4 regions of the Escherichia sp. TC-EC600-tetX4 genome follow, and region 1 is predicted to be linked to each of the others. Evidence: predicted binding sites of a transcription regulator. Region 1 holds the regulator's gene; each other region holds the start of a gene.
What was found. The regulator CRP, encoded in region 1, controls carbon source genes, mostly activating them, when cyclic AMP is high. The targets are predictions, from matches to a motif close to ATGTGANNNNNNTCACAT.

Region 1 (5,289 bases):
GGAAGTAATGGCATTCGCCGCTGTTTATCGGCCAGTAAGTCACGGGCATAGAGCGGTTTTTGGGTGCGCAGCACGCGGGCGATGCGGCTGAAATGCCAGTAGCAGAATTGCCCAACCGGATTATCCGGATGCTGGCGGGCGATTTTTTCCAGTGCGCCAATTTGCTTTTCCATCGTAAAACGCGTTGGCAGGCGATGGTAAAGAATGTCATCAGCCAGCACGCGCAGGCGAGCGGCGACGGTTTGCGCATTCCAGCGGATAACTTCTTCCGCATGGCTACGCTCGACCAGCTTTTGCACCTCTTCCGGCTGATGCAAACTGACCGAAATATGTTCCTGTAAATCCAGCGCCTCCTGGAAAATACGCAGCATCCGCTTGTAGTCAGTATTATTTTGCGCGGAAAGCATATGCATTTGCTGATAGCACTGGGTAATTAGATCGACCGCTTTTTGCTGGCGCACCAGCAGCGGCGGCAGCGCTTTTTCAGGGTCGGTGTGCTGGGTAAGCAGGCTGTATTTGGCTTCACAATAATCTGCCAGTTCACGGTACAGCAGACTTAGTGACTCGCGCAGCGGTTGTTCGCGCCAGATCCAGAACCAAAACCAGTTAAACAATCCGTACCAGAGAGTGCCCAACGCATAGATGAGCAACGGTTCCCAGACCGGCATGTATCCCGCCAAACTGAGGGTAAAAATGGCGGCGAGCAGCGATGCAGGAAGCAATTTTGCGTGCAATGGCCCCAGCTCAGCAGTGACGCCAAGTACCAGCGTTAATCCGGTCAGCAAAAAGGGCAGGGGAACATCTTTTGCCAGTAGTAGCTGTGTCAGCAAGCTACAGGTGGCAAACAGCGACGCACCAATGATTAAGCGTTTGAAAAAACGTTTATGAGGCGTATCAAGGCCCGCAATATTGCAACAGGCAGGAACGAGGGAGAAGAGCAGACCGAATCGTAATTCGCCAAGCATTAACCCAACGGCCACGGGCAAACATAGCACCAGCGTTTGTCGAAGTGCATAGTTGATATCGGGGTGATAAATCAGTCTGCGCCACATCGGGGGAAACAAAATGGCGCGCTACCAGGTAACGCGCCACTCCGACGGGATTAACGAGTGCCGTAAACGACGATGGTTTTACCGTGTGCGGAGATCAGGTTCTGATCTTCCAGCATCTTCAGAATGCGTCCCACGGTTTCACGAGAACAGCCGACAATCTGACCAATTTCCTGACGGGTAATTTTGATTTGCATACCGTCCGGGTGAGTCATAGCGTCTGGTTGTTTTGCCAGATTCAGCAGAGTCTGTGCAATGCGGCCCGTCACGTCGAGGAACGCCAGGTTGCCCACTTTCTCTGAAGTGACTTGCAGACGACGCGCCATCTGTGCAGACAAACGCATCAGAATGTCCGGGTTTACCTGAATCAATTGGCGAAATTTTTTGTACGAAATTTCAGCCACTTCACAGGCGGTTTTCGCACGTACCCATGCGCTACGTTCCTGGCCCTCTTCAAACAGGCCCAGTTCGCCAATAAAATCACCCTGATTCAGATAGGAGAGGATCATTTCTTTACCCTCTTCGTCTTTGATCAGCACTGCCACAGAGCCTTTAACGATGTAGTACAGCGTTTCCGCTTTTTCACCCTGGTGAATAAGCGTGCTCTTGGATGGGTACTTATGAATGTGGCAATGAGACAAGAACCATTCGAGAGTCGGGTCTGTTTGCGGTTTGCCAAGCACCATGCGCGGTTATCCTCTGTTATAAGCTTTCTCCAGAGCCAGATAACGCCGCTGTCTCTGGATTGCCGAAATATGCTTCCCGCTACCTGGGAAGGGGCTATCAACTGTACTGCACGGTAATGTGACGTCCTTTGCATACATGCAGTACATCAATGTATTACTGTAGCATCCTGACTGTTTTAGCATAGCTTTCGCTTTGTGTCTCCTGGTGTCTCGCTTCAGCATGACCCAGGTCGCCTTCCGTTGCGCGATTTGGTTAGTACGCGTACTCTGTCAGGAAAATTGACGCAGTGGAGTAGCAAAAATGCAAGCGCGAGTGAAGTGGGTCGAAGGGTTAACTTTTCTGGGCGAATCCGCCTCTGGTCATCAGATTTTAATGGACGGCAACTCAGGCGATAAAGCACCAAGTCCGATGGAAATGGTGTTGATGGCGGCGGGTGGTTGCAGTGCCATCGATGTGGTTTCGATCCTGCAAAAAGGGCGTCAGGATGTGGTCGATTGTGAAGTAAAATTGACCTCTGAACGCCGCGAAGAGGCACCACGCCTGTTTACGCACATTAATCTGCATTTTATCGTCACCGGTCGCGACCTGAAAGACGCAGCGGTTGCGCGTGCGGTTGATCTCTCTGCCGAGAAATATTGTTCAGTGGCGTTGATGCTGGAAAAAGCGGTGAATATTACTCACTCGTATGAAGTGGTTGCCGCGTGACTTAACTATCCCGTTGTGAAGCCGGATAGTATTTTATCCGGCGTAATAGCAGAGTTACTCGATTTTCTTTCCTTCCATCAATCGTTGCACCAGCGGCAGCATAATTAATTCCATTGCCAGACCCATTTTGCCGCCCGGTACCACTAACGTATTGATGTGGGAAATGAATGAGCCTTGCAACATCGCCAGCAGCCAGGGGAAATCGATCCCTTCCAGATTACGAAAATGGATCACCACAAAGCTTTCATCGAGCGACGGGATACCTTTTGCCGCGAACGGGTTTGAAGTGTCGACGGTGGGAACGCGCTGGAAGTTAAGATGGGTGCGGGAAAACTGCGGTGTGATGTAGTTGATATAGTCTTCCATTGAACGCACTACTGAGTCCATCACTGCTTCTCGTGAGTGCCCGCGCTCGCTGGTGTCGCGGATCAGTTTTTGAATCCACTCAAGGTTAACGATAGGCACCACGCCGACCAGTAAGTCCACATGCTGCGCAACGTTATGCTGTGGCGTGACTACGCCGCCGTGTAAACCTTCATAAAACAGTACATCAGTGGGTTCCGGTAAAGGTTGCCAGGGGGTGAATGTCCCCGGTACCTGATTCCACGGTACGGCTTCGTCGTAGGTATGCAGATATTTGCGAGATTTCCCTTTGCCGCTCTGACCGTATTCAATGAAGGTTTGTTCCAGCAGGCCGAAGTCGTTAGCCTCGGGGCCGAAGTAGCTGATATGCCGCCCGGCGTCGCGCGCTTTGCGGATCGCCATGTCCATTTCCGGGCGGGTGTAACGGTGAAAACTGTCGCCTTCCACCTCAGCTGCATGCAGATTTAACTGCGCGAATATTTTACGAAACGCGAGGCTGGTGGTGGTGGTCCCCGCGCCGCTGGATCCTGTTACCGCAATGACCGGATGTTTGGCAGACATAGTAACTCCATGACTTAGCTATCATTATTATCTCGTCCGCCGACGGTTGCAGGTTATTCGCGAAACTGACTGCGCGGCATAATATTGACCGTTTCGTGCAGCTCCGACCATACCAGCACCGCTTCTCCGCACTGTAGCTGGCGTTTGACGTCGGCGACTTTCTGTTCAAGTGTACGCTCATGTTCACCATAATCGGTGCCTTCACGTAACACAAAGCTTTCAATTAAATTTTCCAGCGTTTCGGGGGAGAGGTCTTGCCACGGAATCAACATGATTTCGCCTCCAGATACGTTGTTAACCAGTCAGGAATGCGTGACTCCAGCCACATTTGCGGATGAAGTAATGTACCGCCAATAAAGCCAACATGACCGCCATGTTCAGTCAGTTGATACTCCACCTGCGGGGGGAGACTTTCCGGTTTCGGGATCACCTGATGATCCATAAACGGATCGTCTTTGGCGTGAATAATCAGCGTCGGTTTGGCGATCCGGTTCAGCATCGGCATGGCGCTACACTGACGATAATAGTCGATAGCGTCGGCGTAGCCGTGAATTCTGGCGGTGATGAGATCGTCAAATTCACGGATGCGACGTACCGATTTTAACTGCGCGAGATTAATCGGCAGCGTTCCGGGGTAGGCTGCCAGCTTGCGCGCGGCATTGGCTTTTAACAGGTTCAGCAAGTAACGCTGATAAACGCGGGAAAAGCCCTTTTCCATATGATAGCTACAGGCTTCCAGCATAAACGGCGCAGAGACAATCACCGCCGCATCAACCGGGAGATCATTGCCTTCCTTTGCCAGCAAACAGGCCAGCATATTACCGCCGAGCGAATAGCCGACGGCAGCCGTTGGCGCATGACCAAATTCGCGTTGCAGCCAGCGTAAAAACCAACTGGCGTCTTCGGTTTCGCCCGAATGGTAAATGCGGTGCATACGGTTTGGTTCACCGCTGCATCCGCGAAAATGCATCACCACGCCCAGCCAGCCGCGCTTTTGCGCCGCCTCAACCAGACCGTGGGCGTAAGGGCTGTTGAGACTGCCTTCCAGCCCGTGAAACACCACCAGACGAGGTTTATGTTGCGCCTGTGCAGGGTTTTCACTCCACGCAAGATCGACAAAATCGCCGTCGGGCAACTCCAGCCGCTGCCAGTACGGGGTGAATTTCACCTGACGACGAAACAGACGCGGCAGCATGGTTTGCAGATGACAATTGCTAAAGCCGCGCATGGGGATGAATTCAGCACTGCTGCTGAATTCATTGGCATCGGTCGTCGTTATCTGCGCCATCAGTTGCTTTGGCCTTCCAGCAGCATCTGCTCAAGCTGCTCCTGGGCTTCCAGCCATGCCATTTCGCACTCTTCCAGGCCGGATTTGGCGCTGGCTTGCTGTTGCAGGCAGGCGGTCAACTCCGCTTTACGGCTCTGGTCATACAGTTCGCTGTCGCCGAGTTTCTCTTCCGCCTGCGCCAGTTGCGCGTTCAGCTTCTCCATCTCTTTTTCCAGACGGGCAATCTCTTTACGCAGTGGCTGGGTTTGCGCACGCAGCTCAGCTTCCCGACGCTTCTGATCTTTACGTGCCTGGGCGCTGTTCGCATTCTCTTTTGGCGCTTCGTCGGTCTGGTTTTCCTGCTTTTGTACGTCGCTCAACCACTGTTGATAATCTTCCAGATCGCCGTCGAACGGTTCGACTTTACGATCGTGAACCAGGTAGAGATCGTCAGTGGTGGAACGCAGCAAATGACGGTCGTGCGAAACGACAACCAGCGCGCCTTCAAACTCGATTAATGCTTCGGTGAGTGCCTGACGCATGTCGAGGTCAAGGTGGTTAGTCGGTTCGTCGAGCAGCAGCAGATTCGGCCGCTGCCAGACAATTAATGCCAGCACCAGGCGGGCTTTTTCCCCACCGGAGAAGCGGCGCGTTTCT
Region 2 (5,289 bases), 1.3 Mb from region 1:
AACGGTCAGGCGTTTGATATGAACAAGCCGATGTTTGCGGCGGCGAAAGGGCAATACGAACGTTGGGTTATCTCTGGCGTGGGCGACATGATGCTGCATCCGTTCCATATCCACGGCACGCAGTTCCGTATCTTGTCAGAAAATGGCAAACCGTCAGCGGCTCATCGCGCGGGCTGGAAAGATACCGTTAAGGTAGAAGGTAATGTCAGCGAAGTGCTGGTGAAGTTTAATCACGATGCACCGAAAGAACATGCTTATATGGCGCACTGCCATCTGCTGGAGCATGAAGATACGGGGATGATGTTAGGGTTTACGGTATAAAAAGACCGTATTCGGAAATATGCCCGGATCTCTCCGGGCATTAAACTGATGACAAACGCAAATCTGCCTGATGCGCTACGCTTATCAGGCCTACGCTAGCTGTGCAATCCATTGATTTTGCACAATTTTGTAGGCTGGATAAGGCGTTCACGCCGCATCCGGCATGAACAACGCGCACGTTGTCAGCAATCTGAGCAAGTCTTACTTCACATCATCCGGCAGCGCATAAGCCACAATATAGTCGCCCATCTTCGTACCAAATGAACCGTGACCGCCTGCGGAGATCACCACATACTGCTTACCATTCACTTCATAGGTCATTGGCGTAGCCTGACCACCCGCTGGTAAACGACCCTGCCACAGTTTTTCACCGTTGCTCATGTTGTAAGCGCGCAGGTAGTTATCTGCCGTAGCGGCGATAAACAGCACGTTACCCGCCGTGGAGATTGGCCCGCCCAGCATCGGCATACCCATATTGAACGGCACCGGAACCGGCATCGGGAACGGCATACTGTCCTGCGGCGTACCAATACGTTTCTTCCACACCACTTCATTAGTTTTCAGATCCAGCGCCGAGATATAACCCCATGCTGGCTGTTTACATGGCAGACCAAATGGTGAGAGGAACGGGTTGAGCGTGACACCATACGGTACACCGTACTGTGGCTGAATGCCGGATTCCGTACCCGTGCCTTTGGCATCTTTCGGCTGCTCCATCGGGTTGCCAGGACCACGCGGGATCAGTTTCGAAACAAACGGCAGTGCCATTGGGTTGGCAATCGCCACTTCACGATTTGGATCAACGGAAATCCCGCCCCATTCGAACATCCCCAGGTTACCCGGGAAGACCAGCGTACCCTGTTCAGATGGCGGGGTGAAAATGCCTTCATAGCGCATCTGGTGGAACATCACGCGGCACACCAGTTGGTCAAACATGGTGGCTCCCCACATATCCGCACCGCTCAAATCTTTCGTCGGACGGAAGCTCAGTTCAGAAAACGGTTGAGTTGGGGTTACGTAATCGCCTTTCGCTGCACCTTGGGGAACCGGTTTTTCCGGTGCCGGAACCACCAGTTCGCCATTACGACGATCGAGCACAAAAATGTTGCCGGTTTTCGCCGGAGCGTAAATAACTGGCACTTTCTGACCATTAACGGTGATGTCCGCCAGCGTCGGCTGTGCCGGAAGATCCATGTCCCACAGGTCGTGGTGAACGGTCTGGTAGCTCCACGCCAGTTTCCCGGTAGTGGCATTCAGCGCCAGAATCGAGCTGGCATAACGTTCCTGTTCCGGTGTGCGGTTACCGCCCCAGATATCCGGCGTGGTCACGCCCATCGGCAGATAGACCAGATCCAGCTTCGCGTCATAGGCCGCTGGTGCCCAGGAGTTTGGCGAGTTAAAGGTAAAGGTGTGTTCGTCAGACGGGATTGCGTTCGGATCTTTCGCGCCGGGATCAAAAGCCCACAGCAGCTCCCCGGTGTTGACATCAAAACCACGGATCACGCCAGACGTTTCGCGGGTTGAGAAGTTATCGGTAACTGAACCGGCCATCACGATGGTTTTATCGGTGATAATCGGTGGCGAAGTCGGTTCATACAGACCCGGTTTGGTGTCTGGCATATTGCTTTGCAGATTGAGCACGCCTTTATTGGCGAAGGTTTCGCACAGTTTGCCGTTTTCAGCGTTAATCGCAATCAGTCGACCATCATTGACCGGAAGAATGATACGACGCGGGCAATCCGCCATCACTTCCGGCGAAGCGGTTTCTGCTTTGGCTTCATGATAAGAGACACCACGGCAGGTTACGTGCTGGAAAGACTCGTTGGTTTTCAGCTCAGGATCGTAATGCCATTTCTCTTTGCCGCTGGCGGCATCAAGCGCAAACAGGCGCTGGTGAGCGGTACACAGGTAAAGGGTGTCGCCCACTTTAATCGGCGTCACTTCATTGGTGATTTCACCCGGATCGTTCGGCTGCTTCACATCGCCAGTACGGAACACCCAGGCTTCTTTCAGATTATGGACGTTATCGGCGTTAATTTGTTTCAGCGGCGAAAAGCGTTGACCTTCCTGATTACGACCATAGGCAGGCCAGTCCTGATCGGCTACGGGGGAGATAGCTTCAGCAGGTGTGGCATCGGCGCTTAAGGTGCCGTTGATCTCCTGCGGATCGTTAAATCCGGCCCAGGTCAGGATACCACCGCTAATCAGCAGTGCGACCACCAGTGCGGCAACTGCGCCGCTGGCAGGAATGACCAGGCGACGCCAGACAAACGGCAGGATCAGCCAGATGCCGAAGAAGACCAGAATGTCGCTGCGCGGAGTCAGCGCCCAGAAGTCGAAACCAACTTCCCAGACGCCCCAAATCATGGTGCCGAGCAGCAGGGCTGCGTATAGCCAAAGCGCGGCGCGTTTACTGCGCCACAGCATCCAGGCGACGCCGAGCATCACAAGGCCAGCGATAGGGTAGTACCAGGAGCCGCCAATCGCGACCAGCCAGCCTCCGCCAATGAGTAGATACAGCCCGCAAAGCGCTGCAAAAAGGGCTGTTAGCGTGACGAGTAATCGTCGCGAGCCTGTATTGTTAATTGCCATAAAGAGACACCATTTCAATTCATTAATATTTTAGTAGCAATTAATTATAGGTTTTAACATGTGTGATCGTCATCACAATTCGAGCTTTATTAACAGATTCCGCGAATGAATAGTTTTACTGGTATACTGCGTGTCTTGCGCTTTGTTGCGGTGCCAAAACCTGCCCGTGCGAAGTGATTTGTTTTTAAATCATATGGTTAGAGATATGAAACATACTGTAGAAGTAATGATCCCCGAAGCGGAGATTAAAGCGCGTATCGCCGAACTGGGTCGTCAGATTACTGAGCGTTACAAAGACAGCGGCAGCGATATGGTGCTGGTGGGTCTGCTGCGTGGCTCATTTATGTTTATGGCGGACCTGTGCCGTGAAGTTCAGGTATCTCATGAAGTCGACTTTATGACCGCCTCCAGCTACGGTAGCGGCATGTCCACCACCCGTGATGTGAAAATCCTCAAAGATCTGGATGAAGATATCCGTGGCAAGGACGTGCTGATTGTTGAAGATATCATCGACTCGGGGAATACACTGTCGAAAGTGCGTGAGATCTTAAGCCTGCGCGAACCGAAGTCGCTGGCGATTTGTACGCTGCTGGATAAACCGTCCCGTCGTGAAGTGAACGTCCCGGTAGAATTTATCGGTTTCTCGATCCCGGATGAGTTTGTGGTGGGTTACGGCATTGATTACGCACAGCGTTACCGTCATCTGCCGTATATCGGCAAAGTGATTCTGCTGGACGAGTAAGTGTGAAGTTGCCGGATGTGTTGCATCCGGCATGGCATTTTTATTTGTGGTTGGCGTGTTTCAGCTTGAGGTTGGAAATCCCGTGACGGTAACGTTGCTCAAGGGTTTCGCGGTTGGTGGCGGTAACATCCAGATCACGCAGCAAGCCGTCGTGAATGCCGTAGGCCCAGCCGTGAATGGTAACTTTCTGCCCGCGTTTCCACGCTGATTGCATAATGGTGGAGTGGCCCAGGTTATACACCTGTTCCATGACGTTCAGTTCACACAAGGTATCCAGACGGCGCTCTTGCGGCATTTCGCCGAGCAATGAGCTATGTTTGAACCAGATATCGCGGATATGCAGCAGCCAGTTGTTGATAAGCCCCAGTTCCGGGTTTTCAACTGCGGCTTGTACGCCGCCGCAACCGTAGTGGCCACAGATAATAATGTGTTCAACTTCGAGTACATCCACTGCATACTGAACCACGGAAAGGCAGTTCAGGTCAGTGTGAATGACCAGGTTAGCAACATTACGGTGAACAAAGAGTTCGCCCGGCTCAAGACCGGTTAAACGTTCTGCAGGAACGCGACTGTCGGAACATCCAATCCATAGAAAGCGCGGTTTTTGCGCTTGTGCCAGTTTCTCAAAAAACCCGGGATCCTCTTCCACCAGCATTTTTGACCATAGTGCATTGTTGCTGATGAGTGTATCTATGTCTTTCATGGAGGTTAACGACCTGTAACCAAATAATTACGTTTGGCTAATATAGGGCAACTCCGGGACGATTTAAACCACAGATAAAGTGTAAGAACGTAAGGTAAGTAAAAATTTATGACCATTGCACTGGAACTTCAACAGCTTAAAAAAACCTATCCAGGCGGCGTTCAGGCGCTTCGTGGGATAGATTTGCAGGTCGAAGCGGGTGATTTTTATGCGCTTCTCGGGCCGAACGGGGCCGGGAAATCGACCACTATCGGTATTATCAGCTCTCTGGTAAATAAAACCTCCGGGCGGGTCAGCGTATTTGGTTACGATCTCGAGAAGGATGTCGTGAACGCTAAACGTCAGTTGGGACTGGTGCCGCAGGAATTTAACTTCAACCCGTTTGAAACCGTGCAGCAAATTGTGGTGAATCAGGCAGGGTACTACGGCGTGGAGCGCAAAGAAGCGTACATCCGCAGCGAAAAGTATCTTAAACAACTCGATCTATGGGGAAAACGCAACGAACGTGCGCGTATGTTATCTGGCGGGATGAAGCGCCGTTTAATGATTGCCCGTGCGTTAATGCATGAACCTAAACTACTGATTCTCGACGAACCGACCGCAGGCGTGGATATTGAACTTCGCCGCTCAATGTGGGGCTTTTTGAAGGATTTAAACGACAAAGGCACCACCATCATTCTCACCACACACTACCTGGAAGAAGCAGAAATGCTGTGCCGCAATATCGGCATTATTCAACACGGTGAGCTGGTGGAAAATACCTCGATGAAGGCGCTGCTGGCGAAGCTGAAATCGGAAACCTTTATTCTCGATCTCGCACCGAAAAGCCCGTTACCGAAGCTCGATGGCTATCAGTATCGACTGGTCGATACCGCGACGCTGGAAGTTGAAGTGCTGCGTGAGCAGGGGATCAACAGCGTATTTACGCAGT
Region 3 (5,289 bases), 610 kb from region 1:
TTCTTTCTCATAAGCCCGCACGCTCTCCAGCCATTCGCTACCTGCTGGCGTATCGTGACGTTGGCAATACATTTCCCAGACCGCCTGCCACGGCAACGATTTCTGCTCTTCCAGCAGTGCCAGACGCGCAGTGTAATCGCCCGCCGCTTCCAGCTTGCGCAGCTCAGCGGTAGGTTCCAGCAACGCACGCAGCAGGGCTTTTTTCATATTGCGTGTACCAATGACCCACGCGGCAATGCGGTTGATAGAGGCATCGAAGAAGTCAAGGCCGATATGCACCCGGTCAAACAGATCGTGACGCACAATCTCACTGGCAATTGCCTGGGTTTCATCATCCAGCAGCACTACGTGATCGCTGTCCCAGCGAACCGGACGGCTGACGTGCAGCAGCAACTGCGGCACATACAGCATGGCGGCGGAAATCTTGTCGGAAATCACTTCAGTCGGGTGGAAGTGCCCGGCGTCCAGGCACAGCGCAGTCTGGCGGCTGGTGGCATACCCCATGTAAAACTCATTGGAGCCAACCGTGTAGCTCTCTGCGCCAATGCCAAACAATTTGCTCTCAACGGCGTCGATATGGTGCGCAGGGTTTAGCTTCTCGCTGATCACCTCATCCAGTGCTGCCAGCAGACGCTGACGCGGGGCGAGACGGTCAACGGTGATATCTTTCATACCATCCGGGATCCAGATGTTCATCACCGATGGTGTGCCGAGTTGCTCGCCAAAATAGGCCGAAACGCGACGGCTGGCTTTGCAGTGATCAATCCAGAACTGGCGAATGCTGTCGTCGGCATGGGAAAGCGTAAAGCCATCGGCGCTTAGCGGATGCGAAAAGCAGGAGGGGTTAAAATCCAGACCGAGCTGATTGGCTTTCGCCCATTCAACCCAGTTTTTGAAGTGCTCTGGTTTGATCTGGTCGCGCGAGACTGGCGTATCTGATTCCAGATAGATGGCATGTAAATTAAGCCGTTTCGGCCCCGGAATCAGCCGCATAGCCTGTTCCAGATCGGCACGTAGCTCACTGGCATTACGCGCTTTGCCCGGATAATTGCCTGTGGCCTGAATCCCCCCGGTCAGCGAACCTTCCGGGTTTTCAAAACCGGAAACATCATCGCCCTGCCAGCAGTGCATTGAAACGGGTAAACGATCAAGTTGGCGCAGCGCCTCCTCGACATCAATCCCCACCGCCGCGAAACGCTGTTTCGCTAGCTCCCAGGCCTGTTCCAGTTGAGTGGTCATGCGCAAAGCTCCTTTGTCTGTCGTGTAGAGTGAATCTGCGCCACATAGTGGGCAATTTCACTGTCAGGATTAGGGGTAAAGGTGGTCAGATTCGCGGTGGTGCTGACGACCTGACGGAAATCATCCACATTGTTGAGTTCATCCAGCGTCATTAACTGGATGCCGATATTGCCGAGCGTCGAGGCTTCAACAGGCCCGGCGATCACCCGAATACCGCAGGCATCGGCGCATAGCTGGTTGAGCAGCGTGTTCTGGCAGCCTCCGCCGACAATATGCAGTTGCGAGAAATCTTCACCGCGCAGCTGCGCCAGCTCATGCAACACATCGGCATACAGCAGCGCCAGACTGTCGAAAATGCAGCGCGCCAGTTCAGCATCACTTTCCGGGATCGGTTGCGCCGTTTCCCGACACGCAGCCTGAATTTCGCTGCACATCGTCTCAGGATTAATAAAGCGATCGTCATTGGGATTGATAATGAAGCGGCAAGCCGGAAGTGCCTGTGTCGCGGAGATAAGCGCCGGAAGATCGTTGATTTGCTGCTCCTGAAGCACTCGCTGAAGCAGCCATAAGCCCATAATATTTTTCAGCACCCGATAGCGACCTTCCGCCCCGCCTTCATTGGTGATGTTGGCTGCCAGTGCCGTGTCATTGGTAAATGGCGTCTGGCTTTCGAAGCCCATCAATGACCAGGTGCCAGAAGAGAGATAAGCAGCACGTGAGCCGTTTAACGGCGAGGCGATAACCGCGCTGGCGGTATCATGGCTGGCAACGGCGACCACTGGAATCTCATTACCCTGCGGGCAAATCCAGTGACCTATGACATTACCCGGATGCGTCGGGCGACCAAACCAGGCTTTGTTGGCCCCGCTCCACGCCAGTAGCGACTCGTCCCAGTCGTCGCTATTGATATTGACCAGTTGCGTGGTCGTGGCGTTGGTATATTCCCAGTTCATCTTGCCGGTCAGGCGATAACTGAAGTAATCCGGCATCAGCAGAGCGTGAGCAATGTGTGGAATAAGTTCAGGTTGTTGCTCCGTCAGCGCACGCAACTGATAAAGCGTATTGAAGGGCAGAAACTGGATGCCGCTACGTTGATAAATATCGCGTTTGCCGAGTTGTTGTTGTGCCTGCGCCATTAGGCCATTGGTGCGGCTATCGCGATAAGCAACGGGCAGGCCCACACGCTGACCCTGTTGGTCGAGCAGCACAAAGTCCACGCCCCAGGTATCAATCCCAATGCTATCGATACGAATCCCTTCCTCGCACACCTTGTTTAATCCAAGGCGAATGGCACTTTCAAGGCTATCCACATCCCAGGTGACATAGCCGTTCTGACTATGCAGCCCATTGTTAAAACGATGGATTTCGCGCAGCGTCAGGCTGCGGCATTCACGCTCGTAACGCGCCAGCATCACGCGCCCACTGGATGCGCCGAGATCGACGGCGACACAATTGCGAAAGGTCATAATGTGATCCTGCTGAATTTCATTACGACCAGTCTAAAAAGCGCCTGAATTCGCGACCTTCTCGTTACTGACAGGAAAATGGGCCATTGGCAACCAGGGAAAGATGAACGTGATGATGTTCACAATTTGCTGAATTGTGGTGATGTGATGCTCACCGCATTTCCTGAAAATTCACGCTGTATCTTGAAAAATCGACGTTTTTTACGTGGTTTTCCGTCGAAAATTTAAGGTAAGAACCTGACCTCGTGATTACTATTTCGCCGTGTTGACGACATCAGGAGGCCAGTATGACCGTATTACATAGTGTGGATTTTTTTCCGTCTGGTAACGCGTCCGTGGCGATAGAACCCCGGCTCCCGCAGGCGGATTTTCCTGAACATCATCATGATTTTCATGAAATTGTGATTGTCGAACATGGCACGGGTATTCATGTGTTTAATGGGCAGCCCTATACCATCACCGGTGGCACGGTCTGTTTCGTACGCGATCATGATCGGCATCTGTATGAACATACCGATAATCTGTGTCTGACCAATGTGCTGTATCGCTCGCCGGATCGATTTCAGTTTCTCGCCGGGCTGAATCAGTTGCTGCCACAAGAGCTGGATGGGCAGTATCCGTCTCACTGGCGCGTTAACCACAGCGTATTGCAGCAGGTGCGACAGCTGGTTGCACAGATGGAACAGCAGGAAGGGGAAAATGATTTACCCTCGACCGCCAGTCGCGAGATCTTGTTTATGCAATTACTGCTCTTGCTGCGTAAAAGCAGTTTGCAGGAGAACCTGGAAAACAGCGCATCACGTCTCAACTTGCTTCTGGCCTGGCTGGAGGACCATTTTGCCGATGAGGTGAATTGGGATGCCGTGGCGGATCAATTTTCTCTTTCACTGCGTACGCTACATCGGCAGCTTAAGCAGCAAACGGGACTGACGCCTCAGCGATACCTGAACCGCCTGCGACTGATGAAAGCCCGACATCTGCTACGCCACAGCGAGGCCAGCGTTACTGACATCGCCTATCGCTGTGGATTCAGCGACAGTAACCACTTTTCGACGCTTTTTCGCCGAGAGTTTAACTGGTCACCGCGTGATATTCGCCAGGGACGGGATGGCTTTCTGCAATAACGCGAATCTTCTCAACGTATTTGTACGCCATATTGCGAATAATCAACTTCGTTCTCTGGCCGAGGTAGCCACGGTGGCGCATCAGTTAAAACTTCTCAAAGATGATTTTTTTGCCAGCGACCAGCAGGCAGTCGCTGTGGCTGACCGTTATCCGCAAGATGTCTTTGCTGAACATACACATGATTTTTGTGAGCTGGTGATTGTCTGGCGCGGTAATGGCCTGCATGTACTCAACGATCGCCCTTATCGCATTACCCGTGGCGATCTCTTTTACATTCATGCTGACGATAAACACTCCTACGCTTCCGTTAACGATCTGGTTTTGCAGAATATTATTTATTGCCCGGAGCGTCTGAAGCTGAATCTTGACTGGCAGGGGGCGATTCCGGGATTTAACGCCAGCGCAGGGCAACCACACTGGCGCTTAGGTAGCATGGGGATGGCGCAGGCGCGGCAGGTTATCGGTCAGCTTGAGCATGAAAGTAGTCAGCATGTGCCGTTTGCTAACGAAATGGCTGAGTTGCTGTTCGGGCAGTTGGTGATGTTGCTGAATCGCCATCGTTACACCAGTGATTCGTTGCCGCCAACATCCAGCGAAACGTTGCTGGATAAGCTGATTACCCGGCTGGCGGCTAGCCTGAAAAGTCCCTTTGCGCTGGATAAATTTTGTGATGAGGCATCGTGCAGTGAGCGCGTTTTGCGTCAGCAATTTCGCCAGCAGACTGGAATGACCATCAATCAATATCTGCGACAGGTCAGAGTGTGTCATGCGCAATATCTTCTCCAGCATAGCCGCCTGTTAATCAGTGATATTTCGACCGAATGTGGCTTTGAAGATAGTAACTATTTTTCGGTGGTGTTTACCCGGGAAACCGGGATGACGCCCAGCCAGTGGCGTCATCTCAATTCGCAGAAAGATTAATTCGCCATGCCGATGCCGACGATGTTAGCGGCGACAATAATCACCACACAACCGAGGCTCAACACCGTTACCGGACGGCGTCCTGCATTGTTCCACTCTTTCAGCACCAGCCCGACGATACCGCCGCACAATACATAGAAACTCATATGCAGCATCCAACTGATGTAGTCATACTGCGCCGGAATGCGGGCGTGGCCCCAGGCATAGAAAAAGAATTGCAGATACCACATCAACCCGCCCAGTGTCGAGAGTAACACATTGTGAATGATCAGCGATTTTGCCAGCGAGAAGTCGGCTTTTAGCGACAAATCCTTCACTTTTGCCAGACGAATAAAACAGAAACCGAGGTTAATGATCGCGCCGCCGCCCATGATGACAACATAGCTTGGCAGAGCGACATACAGTGGATCGACGCCAAGTGCGGCAGCGGCTTCATGCATCGGTTTTGCGGCGTTCATCGCAAAGGACATCCCGGCAGAGAAAATGCCGCACATCACCGCCAGCACCAGCCCTTTTTTCAGATTGAACTCTTCGGCTT
Region 4 (5,289 bases), 2.0 Mb from region 1:
GCATACCGACTCCGGGGCACTGGAACGCTGGCTGCTTCCAGCGTATCAGCGCGTTTTCGCCAACGTCTTTAATGGCAATCTGGCGCAATATGATCCCTGGCATGCGGCACATCGTACGGAAGTTGAAGAGTACACGGTGGACAACACCACCAAATGTTCCGTGTTTCGGACATTCCAGGGCTGGACAGCGCTCTCTGATATGCTGCCTGGTCAGGGGCTGCTGCACGTCGTGCCCATTCCTGAAGCTATGGCGTACGTACTGTTACGTCCGCTGCTTGATGATGTGCCGGAGGATGAACTGTGCGGCGTAGCGCCCGGAAGAGTATTGCCGGTATCAGAGCAATGGCATCCACTGTTGATTGAGGCGTTAACCAGCATTCCAAAACTCGAAGCCGGAGACTCCGTCTGGTGGCACTGCGACGTCATCCATTCCGTTGCCCCCGTTGAAAATCAACAAGGTTGGGGCAACGTGATGTACATTCCTGCGGCACCGATGTGCGAGAAAAATCTTGCCTACGCGCACAAGGTGAAGGCCGCACTGGAAAAAGGCGCATCGCCGGGCGACTTCCCGCGCGAGGACTATGAAACAAACTGGGAAGGACGCTTTACGCTTGCCGACCTCAACATTCACGGTAAGCGAGCGTTGGGCATGGATGTTTGAGAATTAATGGAAGTGAATTGATGTGGGATTAAGAAAATCGATTCGACGTTACTCAGATTGCTGACAAATGCGCTTTGTTAATGCCTGATGCGGCGTTAACGCCTTATCCGGCCTACAAAGTCCTGCAGATTCAATATATTGCAGGTACTGCGTAGGCCTGATAAGCGTAGCGCATCAGGCTATTTTGCATTTGTCATCAGCCGCCGTCACCCCGACAGTATCGGGGTGACGGATAATCACTTACTCGATCCCTTTACTACGCAGGTAATCTTCGTAATTACCGCTAAAGTCGATCACGCGTTCCGGGGTGATTTCCAGAATGCGGGTCGCCAGGGAGCTTACGAACTCACGGTCGTGTGAAACAAAGATCAGCGTGCCCTGATACAGTTCCAGTGCCATGTTCAGCGACTCAATGGATTCCATATCCAGGTGGTTGGTCGGTTCGTCCATGATCAGAATGTTCGGCTTCTGCATCATTAACTTACCAAACAGCATCCGCCCTTTTTCCCCACCGGAAAGCACTTTAGCTGGCTTTTTGATGTCGTCCTGGCTGAACAGCAAACGACCGAGAATACTGCGTACCGCCTGCTCGTCATCGCCTTCCTGCTTCCACTGGCTCATCCATTCGAACACGGTCAGATCATTTTCAAACTCATATTCGTGGTCCTGAGCATAGTAACCAATGCGCGCGTTCTCAGACCATTTTACGGTGCCGCTGTCCGGTTGCAGATCGCCCACCAGCGTTTTCAGCAGCGTTGATTTACCGACGCCGTTGGTACCCAGTACCGCCAGTTTTTCACCCACTTCCAGCAGCAGGTTGAGATTTTTAAACAGCGGACCGTTATCAAACCCTTTGGTCAGACCTTCCACTTCCAGCGCGTTACGGAACAGTTTCTTATCCTGTTCAAAACGGATGAACGGGTTCTGACGGCTGGAGGCTTTCACCTCTTCCAGTTTGATTTTATCAATCTGGCGCGCGCGCGAAGTTGCCTGGCGAGATTTCGAGGCGTTGGCGCTAAAGCGGCTAACGAAAGATTGCAACTCAGCAATCTGCGCTTTCTTCTTGGCGTTATCGGCCAGCAGACGTTCACGCGCCTGGGTCGCCGCCGTCATGTACTCATCGTAGTTACCCGGATAAACGCGCAGCTCGCCGTAATCCAGATCCGCCATGTGGGTACAGACCATGTTAAGGAAGTGACGGTCGTGCGAGATGATGATCATGGTGCTGTCACGCTCGTTCAGCACCTGTTCCAGCCAGCGAATGGTGTCGATGTCGAGGTTGTTGGTCGGTTCGTCGAGCAGGAGAATATCCGGATCAGCAAACAGCGCCTGCGCCAGAAGCACACGCAGCTTCCAGCCAGGAGCAACTTCACTCATCGGGCCGTAGTGCTGTTCCACTGGAATTCCCACGCCAAGCAACAGTTCACCGGCGCGAGCTTCCGCAGAGTAACCGTCCATTTCGCCGTATTTAACTTCCAGATCGGCCACTTTATAGCCGTCTTCTTCACTCATTTCCGGCAAAGCATAGATGCGGTCGCGCTCCTGCTTCACTTCCCACAACTCTTTATGCCCCATGATCACCGTATCCAGCACAGTGAACTCTTCAAAGGCAAACTGATCCTGACGCAGTTTACCAATGCGCTCGTTGGGATCGAGGGAAACGTTACCCAGCGTCGGCTCAAGGTCGCCGCCGAGGATCTTCATAAAGGTGGATTTACCACTACCGTTCGCGCCAATCAGGCCGTAACGGTTGCCGCCGCCAAATTTGACGGAAATGTTTTCAAACAACGGCTTACTGCCGAACTGCATGGTGACGTTACTGGAAACTAACACAGGCGTATCCTGAAAAGAGATATGACAAACCGCGCATTATGCCATAAGTCTGAAAGAAGATCCTGCTCCTCGCTTAAGGTCTACACTCAAGCCAAAGGCAAAAAATGTGATTTCGTACACATCTGATTTCACTGTGAGCTGGAATGAACTTATAATGCGCTTCCAATACTCTAATATTCTCAACCCAATGGCCTGCCAGGCACAAAATCTCGCTTAACATGAATATGAAATTGAAAACATTATTCGCAGCGGCCTTCGCTGTTGTCGGCTTTTGCAGTACCGCCTCTGCGGTAACTTATCCTCTGCCAACCGACGGGAGTCGCCTGGTTGGTCAGAATCAGGTGATCACCATTCCTGAAGGTAACACTCAGCCGCTGGAGTATTTTGCCGCCGAGTACCAGATGGGGCTTTCCAATATGATGGAAGCGAACCCGGGTGTGGATACCTTCCTGCCGAAAGGCGGTACTGTACTGAACATTCCGCAGCAGCTGATCCTGCCGGATACCGTTCATGAAGGCATCGTCATTAACAGTGCTGAGATGCGTCTTTATTACTATCCGAAAGGGACCAACACCGTTATCGTGCTGCCGATCGGCATTGGTCAGTTAGGCAAAGATACGCCTATCAACTGGACCACCAAAGTTGAGCGTAAAAAAGCAGGCCCGACCTGGACGCCGACCGCCAAAATGCACGCAGAGTACCGCGCTGCGGGCGAACCGCTTCCGGCTGTCGTTCCGGCAGGTCCGGATAACCCGATGGGGCTGTATGCACTCTATATCGGTCGCCTGTATGCTATCCATGGCACCAACGCCAACTTCGGTATCGGCCTGCGTGTAAGTCATGGTTGTGTGCGTCTGCGTAACGAAGACATCAAATTCCTGTTCGAGAAAGTACCGGTCGGTACCCGCGTACAGTTTATTGATGAGCCGGTAAAAGCGACCACCGAGCCAGACGGCAGCCGTTATATTGAAGTCCATAACCCGCTGTCTACCACCGAAGCCCAGTTTGAAGGTCAGGAAATTGTGCCAATTACCCTGACGAAGAGCGTGCAGACAGTGACCGGTCAGCCAGATGTTGACCAGGTTGTTCTTGATGAAGCGATTAAAAACCGCTCCGGGATGCCGGTTCGTCTGAATTAATCTTCAAAACTTAAAGCAAAAGGCGGACTCATAATCCGCCTTTTTTATTTGCCAGACCCTAGTTGGCCGGGAGTATAACTAACAAAACATATCCCACCAACGCCGCCCACAACAGCATCGGTATTGAATAGAGATGGAAACGCCACCAGATGCGGCGATCGTTCGCCATACGTAGCGCAATCAAATTTGCCAGCGATCCGGGTAATAACCCAAAGCCACCTACGTTTACCGCCCATACCAGTAATAAAGACGGCGGCACATAGTTCAGCAACAATATGGTACTCGGCACGTTACTGATCACCTGCGATAAACCGATTGCCGTTAACCATAACCCGGGTTCAGATAGATGACTCACGTTACCCAACACGCCTTGCAACGCTGGAAGCTGGGTCAGTAAATGGACGTCGATAAACATCGCCATAAACACCAGCAGCAGCGTCCAGTCCACACTGAGCACCACGCGACGTGCCAGCAGCGCAAAGCCTGCCGCCACAATCACCAGTCCCCACAGCTCTTGTTTGAACTCCAGCGCCGTCAGAAAGACGATATACAGCCCCAGACAACTCCACACCAGCCGCGGTTTCCACTCCGGTGTTTGCACCCCCGTATGGTATTGCATCGCCTTTCCAGGGAAACAACACCAGCACAGGAGCAGGAGCGTCAGCATCATTGCGCCAGCCAGCGGTGCCATTTGGGCAATAAATCCGGCAAACGAAAGACCAGAACGTCCCCAGATAAGAATATTTTGCGGGTTGCCAATTGGCGTCAGTAGCGAACCAGCGTTGACTGCCAGCGCCTCAAAAATAATCAGCCGATTAACCGGGATCTCACACAGTCTTTTTAGCGTGATAGTCAGCGGAACAACAATAAACAGCGCGACATCGTTGGTCAGAAAGGTAGAAAGCAGCGCCGCCGCCAGCACCATAAACATCGCCAGCCGACGCTCCGTAGCAAAGCGGCGCACCATTTTGCGCCCCAGCACATCAAAATAACCGCTTAACTCCACACCTTTGGTCAGCAGCATCAGGCCGCTTAAGGTGATGATGGTGTGCCAGTCGATAGCAGCAGGCCAGGATTTCGGTGCAAAGGGCACGAAAAAGCTTAATCCGATACCAACAAGAATTAATAACTGAAAAAAACGATCGCCTTGCAGCGTGCGTAAAAAAGGCAGGCTCATTTGGCACCGTGTTTCTGGGTAAACAAACGAAAAGCGTCGAGCGTCTCTTCACTAACATGGTGCTCCATGCCTTCCGCGTCGCGACGGGCGATTTCCGGACTGACGCCCAACACCAACAAGAAATTTTCGACTATCTGATGTCGCTCGCGGCTTTCCTGCGCCAGCTTCTCTCCTTCTGCCGTTAAAAACACGCCACGCCAGGGGATCATTTCAATCAGCCCCATGGTTGCCAGCCGCTTAAGCATTTTAGCCACCGTCGGTTGCGAAACTCCCAGACGAGCAGCCATGTCCACCTGACGAGCTTCCCCCACTTCCCTGATCAAGTCAGAAATCAGCTCAACGTAATCATCAATAAGCTCGCGCCGATGCGCCTCTCTGACCTGGCGGAACCCTTCAACGTGCTCTTCCACGTTCACTAACTGCGTCACTTTTTTTGCTGTTGGCGTACCTGCGCGACGACTCATTGTGCTTCCTCATTA

Region 2: the regulator CRP is predicted to act here: its motif matches at 2,974-2,991, upstream of hpt (hypoxanthine phosphoribosyltransferase).
Region 3: the regulator CRP is predicted to act here: its motif matches at 2,848-2,865, upstream of rhaS (HTH-type transcriptional activator RhaS).
Region 4: the regulator CRP is predicted to act here: its motif matches at 2,599-2,616, upstream of KXD89_RS14690 (ABC-F family ATPase).

Annotation. Positions count from the first base shown of each region.
Region 1 covers NZ_CP079924.1:395,878-401,166, forward strand. Annotated here, with positions in the region: gene KXD89_RS01795 (YccS/YhfK family putative transporter) at 1-1,052, opposite strand, end outside; gene crp (cAMP-activated global transcriptional regulator CRP) at 1,103-1,735, opposite strand; gene KXD89_RS01805 (OsmC family protein) at 2,037-2,441, shown strand; gene KXD89_RS01810 (phosphoribulokinase) at 2,496-3,365, opposite strand; gene KXD89_RS01815 (YheU family protein) at 3,419-3,637, opposite strand; gene KXD89_RS01820 (hydrolase) at 3,631-4,653, opposite strand; gene KXD89_RS01825 (ABC transporter ATP-binding protein) at 4,653-5,289, opposite strand, start outside.
Region 2 covers NZ_CP079924.1:3,709,040-3,714,328, reverse strand. Annotated here, with positions in the region: gene cueO (multicopper oxidase CueO) at 1-321, shown strand, start outside; gene gcd (quinoprotein glucose dehydrogenase) at 523-2,913, opposite strand; gene hpt (hypoxanthine phosphoribosyltransferase) at 3,119-3,655, shown strand; gene can (carbonate dehydratase) at 3,696-4,358, opposite strand; gene KXD89_RS18060 (ABC transporter ATP-binding protein) at 4,467-5,289, shown strand, end outside.
Region 3 covers NZ_CP079924.1:4,382,550-4,387,838, reverse strand. Annotated here, with positions in the region: gene rhaA (L-rhamnose isomerase) at 1-1,239, opposite strand, end outside; gene rhaB (rhamnulokinase) at 1,236-2,705, opposite strand; gene rhaS (HTH-type transcriptional activator RhaS) at 2,993-3,829, shown strand; gene rhaR (HTH-type transcriptional activator RhaR) at 3,903-4,751, shown strand; gene rhaT (L-rhamnose/proton symporter RhaT) at 4,748-5,289, opposite strand, start outside.
Region 4 covers NZ_CP079924.1:3,020,627-3,025,915, forward strand. Annotated here, with positions in the region: gene KXD89_RS14685 (DUF1479 domain-containing protein) at 1-661, shown strand, start outside; gene KXD89_RS14690 (ABC-F family ATPase) at 902-2,494, opposite strand; gene ldtB (L,D-transpeptidase) at 2,713-3,633, shown strand; gene KXD89_RS14700 (anion transporter) at 3,692-4,810, opposite strand; gene mntR (manganese-binding transcriptional regulator MntR) at 4,807-5,274, opposite strand.